Regions from separate parts of the Caballeronia sp. LZ016 genome, predicted to be linked through region 1. Evidence: riboswitches for the same ligand, from Rfam matches in the RefSeq annotation. Region 1 holds a riboswitch; the other holds the start of a gene.

What was found. Region 1 has a riboswitch for thiamine pyrophosphate ahead of thiC (phosphomethylpyrimidine synthase ThiC). Riboswitches for the same ligand answer to the same signal wherever they lie in the genome.
Region 2: another riboswitch for thiamine pyrophosphate. It lies ahead of P9220_RS05490 (FAD-dependent oxidoreductase); the one in region 1 lies ahead of thiC (phosphomethylpyrimidine synthase ThiC).

The regions. Positions count from the first base shown of each region.
Region 1 covers NZ_JARTVY010000001.1:2,699,220-2,703,884, forward strand. Annotated here, with positions in the region: gene P9220_RS12860 (EamA family transporter) at 358-1,308, opposite strand; TPP riboswitch at 1,605-1,746, shown strand; gene thiC (phosphomethylpyrimidine synthase ThiC) at 1,881-3,812, shown strand.
Region 2 covers NZ_JARTVY010000001.1:1,146,151-1,150,815, forward strand. Annotated here, with positions in the region: gene P9220_RS05485 (ABC transporter ATP-binding protein/permease) at 1-1,315, opposite strand, end outside; TPP riboswitch at 1,578-1,700, shown strand; gene P9220_RS05490 (FAD-dependent oxidoreductase) at 1,868-3,004, shown strand; gene thiS (sulfur carrier protein ThiS) at 3,024-3,221, shown strand; gene P9220_RS05500 (thiazole synthase) at 3,243-4,052, shown strand; gene thiE (thiamine phosphate synthase) at 4,049-4,665, shown strand, end outside.

The DNA of each region.
Region 1 (4,665 bases):
CTCATCTGAGTTTCGCTTAACGAAAGTAGAAACGGGGCCTGCGGGCTGAACGAGACACAGTCCAGGAACAGAACGTCGCAGTTCGGGTGGTTCTGAACGAATGCGTCCAGGGTTAACTGATTGACAAGTTCCGGAAAGTGACGACTAAGCTCGACTTCATCCTCCAGTACGAGTAAGGCTGAAGCATCGCCGGACGTCGAAATGGCTTCGAAATGAGATTGCCTACACGCCCATACACTGTTCTCGGCGATGTTGGTGAACGGTCCTCTGGCACTAAAACCAGAGATTACCCATCGCTTAATTTTTGAAAGAATCGCTGAATTTTTCCGCGATCTTAAGCAGGGGCTTTCCTTATCTTCAACCCGCGTCCGGCGGGAGTCGTCCCCTTCCGGAGTCAAACCAGAACGACAAGCTCACGCTGATCAGAATGACGACGGTGGCAACGACCGTCCATTGCGTGATCACCTCGCCGAGCAGCACCGCCCCCAGCAGCACCGCGACGATCGGGTTCACATAGAGGCAACTCGTCGCGATGATCGTGCTCGTATGGCGGATCAGGAAGTTGTAAGCGACGTACGCGGCCATCGATCCGATCACGACGAGATACAGAAACGACACGCCCGCGCCGGGTCCCACATGCGTGACACGCTCGCCCGCCAGGAACGCGATGCCCGTCGCGATCAGACCGCCGAGGCCGATCTGCAGCGCAGTCGACATCAGCAGATCGGACGGCTGCCGCAGCCGCCCAGCGAGATGTGCGCCGCCCGCCCAGAAGATTGCGGCGCAGAGGATCGCGAGCGTGCCGTGCGTCGAACCGGGCGAAGGGTCGCCATGATTCAGCACGACGATGCCGACGAGCCCCAGCGCCACTGCGAACCACTCCCCTTTCGCCACGCCCCGGCCGGCGAGCGCGGTGAAGATCGTCGCAAAGAGCGGCACGGTCGCCACCATCACCGCCGCCGTGCCGGTGCCGACCGTGCGCATGCCGTAAGCCATCATCCCGCTCGACAGACCCTCGAGCAAGGTGCCGACGATCGCCGCGTTGCGCACTTCCTGCGCGTTCGGCAGCACCGCCTTGCGATGCATGCCGATGGCGAACAGCCCGATGCCCGCGAACAGATTGCGCAGCCCGCCGAGCATCAGCGGCGGAAACGATTCGAGCGCCAGATGTATCCCGAGATAGGTCGATCCCCAGACGAGATACACGACAGCGAGCGCGAGCACGACTTGTCCCCTGAAGGAGCGAGGCGCGCGAAACGGAAAGCGATCGGGAAACGAGAACGGCAGACGCGGCGTGGAAGTGGACATGCTCACTCCGCGAAAGCCGCGTTGCGCGTGGCGCATGCGGAAACGGCCGAAGAACGCGAAGTGCGACGCCCGCACGACGGTGCAGGACGATGAAGACACAGCGGCATGACGAAGCGAACGAAGTGCGGTCGAGAGGCGAACGAGGACAGGCAAACGGCGAGCGGCGGCGGTCGCGAAACCGCGCTTCGGGTAACTACCTAAAACGCGGCGCCCGCCATTATGCAGGAACGGCACCGCGCGAAGCGGGCTATTTCGGGATGGTTGTCAACGCACCACGGTGCGGTGTATCGTGGCGGCTGCTAACGCGGGGGTCCTGCGCTGCACATCGCGATTTCGAATTGGCGTCACCGGTCGAATCGCCCGTGCCACGTGGGTGAGAAATACCCTTTGAACCTGATCTGGATAATGCCAGCGCAGGGAAGCGTTCGGGCACTGCGGCTTTGACAAGACCTTCCGCCGCATCTTCAGCGCCCGCACCTTTCCATCTCGTTCCTCCCTGTTTAGCTCCTGAGTCAGCCGGGCTTCCTCATGCTCGCGCTGAAATTTTCGTCCCTGCAGGAGACATACAGCACATGAATGCCAATCCGAAGTTTCTGTCCGAAAACGCCGTCGTCGATGCGGCCGCCATCGCGCCGCTGCCCAACTCGCGCAAGGTCTACGTGAGCGGCTCGACGCCGGACATCCGCGTGCCGATGCGCGAAATCACGCAGTCGGACACGCCCGACGGCTTCGGCGGCGAGAAGAATCCGCCGGTGTACGTGTACGACACGTCGGGTCCGTACACCGATCCCGACGCGCGCATCGACATCCGCTCGGGCCTGCCCGCGCTGCGCGCCGGCTGGATCGACAAGCGCGGCGACACGGAGGAGCTCGCAGGCTTGTCGAGCGAATTCGGCCGCGAGCGCGCCGCCGATCCGAAGACCGCCGAGCTGCGCTTTCCCGGCCTGCATCGCAAGCCGCGCCGCGCACGCGACGGCAATAACGTCACGCAGATGCACTACGCACGCGCCGGCATCGTCACGCCGGAGATGGAGTTCATCGCGATCCGCGAGAACCAGCGCCGCGCCGAGTATCTCGAGAGCCTGAAGGCGAGCGGCCCGAACGGCGAGAAGCTCGCGCAGATGATGGGCCGCCAGCATCCCGGCCAGGCGTTCGGCGCGGCGGCGTTCGGCAAGGACGCGCTGAAGGCGATCACGCCCGAGTTCGTGCGCGAGGAAGTCGCGCGCGGCCGCGCGATCATCCCGGCGAACATCAATCACCCGGAGAGCGAGCCGATGATCATCGGCCGCAACTTCCTCGTGAAGATCAACGCGAACATCGGCAATTCGGCGGTGACGTCATCGATCGGCGAGGAAGTCGACAAGATGACGTGGGCCATCCGCTGGGGCGGCGACACGGTGATGGACCTGTCGACCGGCAAGCATATCCACGAGACGCGCGAGTGGATCATCCGCAATTCGCCGGTGCCGATCGGCACCGTGCCGATCTACCAGGCGCTGGAGAAGGTCAACGGCAAAGCCGAAGACCTCACGTGGGACATCTTCCGCGACACGCTGATCGAGCAGGCCGAGCAAGGCGTCGATTACTTCACGATCCACGCCGGCGTGCGGCTGCAGTACGTGCCGCTGACGGCGAACCGCATGACGGGCATCGTGTCGCGCGGCGGATCGATCATGGCGAAGTGGTGCCTCGCGCATCACAAGGAGAGCTTCATCTACGAGCACTTCGAAGACATCTGCGAAATCATGAAGCAATACGATGTCTCGTTCTCGCTCGGCGATGGCCTGCGTCCCGGCTCGATCTACGACGCCAACGACGAAGCCCAGCTCGGCGAACTGAAGACGCTCGGCGAGCTGACGCAGATCGCGTGGAAGCATGACGTGCAGGTGATGATCGAAGGTCCGGGCCATGTGCCGATGCAGCTCATCAAGGAGAACATGGACCTGCAGCTGCAATGGTGCGACGAGGCGCCCTTCTATACGCTCGGACCCTTGACGACGGACATCGCACCGGGCTACGACCACATCACGTCGGGCATCGGCGCTGCGATGATCGGCTGGTTCGGCACCGCGATGCTCTGCTATGTCACGCCGAAGGAGCACCTCGGCCTGCCGAACAAGGACGACGTGAAGGAAGGCATCATCACCTACAAGCTCGCGGCGCACGCGGCCGATCTGGCCAAGGGTCATCCGGGCGCCCAGGTGCGGGACAACGCGCTATCGAAGGCGCGCTTCGAATTCCGCTGGGAAGACCAGTTCAATCTGGGCCTCGATCCGGACAAGGCGCGCGAATTCCACGATGAAACGCTGCCCAAGGATTCGGCCAAGGTCGCGCATTTCTGCTCGATGTGCGGGCCGCATTTCTGCTCGATGAAGATCACGCAGGACGTGCGCGACTTCGCGGCGAAGCAAGGCGTCAGCGAAACCGATGCGCTTACGCACGGCATGCAGACGAAGGCGATCGAGTTCGTGAAGAAGGGCGCGGAGATTTATCAGCCGACTTGAGGCACTCATCTGGCGGCCCGTCGCATGTCCATTGCGGCGGGCCGTTTTGTCCCCTTTCATGCACCGCGCCACTATTGCCACTAATAGTTGCACGGATGCGATTGGGGCGTATCGATAGCGGTCAGCGAGCGCATTCGTTCCACGCACAAGAGCCAACGCACGGAAGGTCCCGGACAGCCCGCCCTCTCCTATGTCTCAAGAATCAAAAGCAGCCTTAAAGGCTTACATGACTAAGCGATTTCCGCTGCGCCAACGATTCCTTTCATGGCATACCACTTGTTATAACCCGTTCAGGCGAGGCTCCTGCTCGGTTGCGGACAACTATTGCACCGTAACAAGCATCATTATTTACCATAGGACCGCAAAAGAACGCTCGATTTTATTTCCGTTACTTGCGACAAGTCAGGCGCATGATAATAGTTCCGCGGCACGACAGCTTCTCTGTCTTCCGGAGTCCATCTAACATGCTAGCCCTGTCGATATCCTTCCAATTCCTTACCTCCGTTCGTAGATGGAAGCTACTAATACTGAAGAATAGAGGAATTGGCTACCATCTTGTCCAAGCGGCTCAATCGACCCTCCGAATTCAAGACCAGACTGCTTGTCTTGGTAGAAACGCCCCGGCTCACCATCTCCAGAGACGCAGGGTAAAAGGTTCCGCTCTTCGGCCAAATCATCCTTAGGTGCGCGGAAATACACTTTGACCATGTAATAATCCAGGCCCTCGATTCTGTAAATAGCGAGGGGATACTCGGACGCCTTGCATCCAGGCAGGAGCAACAGCAAGATGGTGAAGAAAAGACATCTAAGTCGCCTCATGCATCCTCTCTCTGATGAAACGTCCCATAATGGC
Region 2 (4,665 bases), 1.6 Mb from region 1:
CGTCGATCGTGCCGTCGCCGAACGGCCAAAGGCCCGCGAGCGCGCGCATCAGCGTGCTCTTGCCCGACCCGGACGGCCCCACGACGAGCCATCGCGATCCCGGCTCCACCGATACATCCGCCACCCGCGACAGCGGCGTGCCGTTCGGCAACGCGAGCAGCAGGCCGGTCGTCGTCAAGGCTTCCGTGCTCGTGTAATGCAGATTGATGCCGCCGCGTTCCGTCGCGGGCGAGTTCTCCTCGCGGATGTGCGTCGAGCGCATCACGCGCTTGAATTCGCGCAGACGGTTGACGGTTGCGCGCCATTCGACCAGCGTCGAATAACTGTTGATGAACCACGAGAACGAATCGCTCACGGTGCCGAATGCCGACGATATCTGCATCAGCACGCCGAAGGAAAACGCGCCCGCGAAGTAGCGCGGCGCGGCCACCATGATCGGAAAAATGATCGCGATCTGGCCATAAAAACTCAGCACGAAGGTCATGCGCTTCGTGTACTTCATGATGAGCCACCAGTTATCGCGGATGCGCTGGAAGATGCTCTTCGCATTCGCGGTTTCGGTGGCGATGCCGTCGTAAAACGCGATCTGCTCGGCGTTCTCGCGCACGCGGATCAGCCCGAAACGGAAGTCCGCTTCCACCTTCTGCTGCTGATAATTGATCGACACGAGCGGATGCCCGACCTTCTGAATGATCAGCGAGCCGAGAATCGCATACAGCGCCGCCGCCCAGACCATATAGCCCGGAATCACGATGGGCGTGCCGCCGAGCGTCAGCGTCAGCGCGCCAGCGAGGGTCCAGAGGATGGTGATGAAGGTGACGAGCGTGACGAGCGTCGAAAGCAGATCGAGCGACAGCGTGAGCGTGGTCGTCGCGAACGATTGCAGGTCGTCGCTGATACGCTGGTCGGGGTTGTCGGCGAGACGGTCGCGCTCGATACGATAGAACGCGCGGTCGCCGAGCCATTGCTCGAGAAACCGGTTCGTGAGCCATTGCCGCCAGCGGAACGCGAGCATCTGGCGCAGATAGCGTCCGTAGACGGCGAGCAGAATATAAGCAAATGCAAGCCCGGTGAAGATCAGCAGCAGATGCGGAAAGTCGCGGACATTCTTGTTCTGCAGCGCGTTATAGAAGTCCGCGTTCCAGCTGTTGAGCCGCACGTTGATCCACACGACCGTCATGTTGATCGCGATGATCGCGACGAGCAGCCCCCACGCCACGCCTCGTTCTTCGGATATCCAGTACGGTTTGATGAGACTCCACGCCGAGACTTCGTCCGCCTTCTGTTGCGTGCTTTCCGGGTTTGAGTTGGCCATGACCTTTCTGCTTGTGCGCCGGCTTGCCGGCGGGTTGACACATGTCGCTGCGGGATCGGGCTGCCGCGATGTCGCGTGCAGCCCGATCCCAGCCTCGCAGATTGTTGAGACGTTCCCTTAACTGCCACTTAATACGGTGCGATCGTTCGATGAACTGCGTTCGGGGCATTGTGCCAGAGTGACGCAGCCGGCGATCAGGCGGCCAAGCGCGCGCGGGCAATCCCGGTTTGCAGCGGCTTCGGCTTTTATGCTCTAATGACTTCCGGCGAAACAGGGGTGCTTCGTGCGCGAGCGGTATCGAAAGTATCGAGCGCGGCGAGGCTGAGAGAGACCCTTTGCACCCGATCCGGGTAATACCGGCGAGGGAAGTTTCCGGAGAACGCGCGACTCCCGCGCCTTCCTCCAGTTTCTTCCAGTCCTCCTTTCCGCTCGGTGCGTCGTTCTCGCGCCGGGCCGGTCTCTCCGCTGTTTCGTCCTTGTTCGCGTGGATTCGCCTACGGCCGCTTCGTTGCGATGCGAAGACGCGTCCGTCGCCAAAGGAGACATCGGATAGTGATTAGCATCGATCAGACCGCAGCGAAGCCCGACTTCGCCGTGATCGGCGGCGGGCTCGTCGGACGGCTCGTCGCGTGGCAACTCGCGGGCGCGGGACACGGCGTTGCGCTGTACGAGCGCGGCGACGAGTCGGGCGCGCAGTCGGCAGCGTGGGTCGCCGCCGCGATGCTCGCGCCGCTCGCCGAAGCCACGAGCGCCGAGCCGCTGGTCGTCGAACTCGGCGCGGCGTCGCTCGCGCGATGGCCGGATCTCCTCGCGGCGCTGCCCGAGCCGGTCTTCTTCCAGCGCAACGGGACGCTCGTCGTCTGGCATGGCGCGGATCGCGCGGAAGCGCCGCTGTTCGAGCGCCGCTTGCGGGCGAACGCGCCCGCCGAATTGCTCGATGGCGGTTTCGTGAAGCTCGCCGGCGCGCAGGTCGCGAAGGCCGAACCCGCACTCGGCACGCGTTTCGCGCAGGGCTGGCTCCTGCCGCACGAAGGCCAGCTCGACAACCGTCAGGCGCTCGCGGCGCTCGCTGCGGGGCTGGCGGCGCGTGGCGTGCAGACGCACTGGAACACGCCCGTCGATGCGATGCCCGACGCGCGCTGGATCATCGATTGCCGCGGACTCGGCGGTAAGCCCGCGTGGCCCGCGCTGCGCGGTATCCGCGGCGAAGTGGCGCGCGTGCATGCGCCGGGCATCGGATTGACGCGGCCGGTCCGGCTGCTGCATCCGCGCTATCCGCTCTACATCGCGCCCAAAGAGAACGACCTCTACGTGATCGGCGCGACCGAAGTCGAAGGCGAGGACATGTCGCCCGTCAGCGTGCGATCGGCGCTTGAACTGCTGAGTGCCGCGTTCGCGGTTCATCCGGGATTCGGCGAGGCGCGCATTCTCGAACTGAACTCGCAATGCCGGCCGACGCTGCCGGATCATCGCCCGGCTATCGCGTGGGACGGGGCGCAGATCGTGCGCGTGAACGGGCTGTATCGGCACGGCTTCATGATCGCGCCCGAAGTCGCGGATTCCGCCTGCGCGCTCGCGGATGCGCTCGTCGGCGGAACCGTGCGCGACGCCGCCTCCTTCGACGACTTCCGCCGCCAGGCGCTATGGTCCGAGCTGCTGCACGGCGCCTTCGAGACGGCGACCGCGTGACCGAGATCAGAGAGAACGCATGAACATCCACATCAATCAGCGCGAGTTCACGTTGCCCGACACGGCGACCGTCACCGACGCGCTCGCCGCTTTCGGTGCGAAGCCGCCGTTCGCCGTCGCGCTGAACGGCCAGTTCGTCGCGCGTGGCGAGCACGGCACGAAGACGCTTTCCACGGGCGACAAGCTCGACATCGTTTCGCCCGTCGCGGGCGGCTGAGCGCATCACCAGAGGACGATCATGACCACACATCCCGCCGCCGATACCCTGACGCTGTACGGCCAGTCGTTTCCGAGCCGCGTGCTGCTCGGCACGTCGCGCTATCCGTCGCTGCAGTCGCTATCGGACTCCATCGACGCCGCGCGTCCCGGCATGGTGACCGTCGCGCTGCGCCGGCAGTCGGAGACCGGCGAGGCCGGCTTCTTCGACGTGCTCAAGCGCCACGGCGTCGCGCTGCTGCCGAACACGGCGGGCTGCCAGAGCGTCGATGAAGTGCTGACCACCGCGTACATGGCGCGTGAAGTGTTCGATACGCCGTGGATCAAGCTGGAACTGATCGGCGACGACTACACGCTGCAGCCGGACCCGATCGGTCTCGTCGAAGCCGCGGCAAAGCTTGTGCGCGACGGCTTCAAGGTGCTGCCGTACTGCACCGAAGACCTCGTGATCGGCCGGCGTCTGCTCGATGCCGGCTGCGAGGCGTTGATGCCGTGGGGCGCGCCCATCGGTACGGGCAAGGGCGTGACCAATCCGTATGGCTTGCGCACGCTGCGCGAGCGCTTGCCGGATGTGCCGCTGATCGTCGATGCCGGTCTCGGCGTGCCGTCGCATGCGTGTCAGGTGATGGAGTGGGGCTTCGACGGCGTGCTGCTGAATACAGCGGTCTCGCAGGCTACGTATCCGCCGCAGATGGCGCGCGCGTTCGCGATGGGCGTCGAGGCGGGACGCACGGCGTTTCTCGCCGGACCGATGGCCGAGCGCGACAGCGCGCACGCGAGCACGCCGGTCGTCGGCATGCCGTTCTGGCACCAGGACGGAGGTGCGGCATGAGCCTGCTCGGACGCGAAGTCTTCTGGCCGCCGGCGGACGAACTGGTCGAAGTTGCCGAGCGCATCCGCGCGCGACTGGGCGACTGGCCCGCCGCCGCGACCCGCTGGCGCATCTGTCTGACGCCGCCTGAATCGCCGGGTGCGCAGGATTTGGCCGTGTTCGCGGAAGCACATGACGTCGACGTCGAATCGCTCGAAGCGGGCGGCGCGGCGGTCGTGCAAGCGCACGGCGAACGCGTGACGCTCACGCGCGGCGGCGACCGCTTCGTGCTCGAAGGCGCGCGCTCCGACGACTGGCTCGCCGCGCTCGCTGCGTTTCTCGACTGCAACTTCGAACCGCACGATGCGCTCGTTCTCGCGCTCGCGTGGCGCAGCGGCGACGAGGCAAAGGCCGACGCATGGCCCGTCGATTTCGCGACGTTTCCGCGCGTCGGCGATCTGCCGCCCGCGCCGCAACCGGCGTTTCCCTCGTGCCCCGACAAGCTGGGGCTGTATCCCGTGCTGCCGAGCGCCGAATGGACGGAGCGCGTGCTCGACCTCGGCGTCGTCACCGCACAGTTGCGCCGCAAGAGCAACGACGCTGGCGACCTCGAGCGCGAGATCGAGCGTTCGGT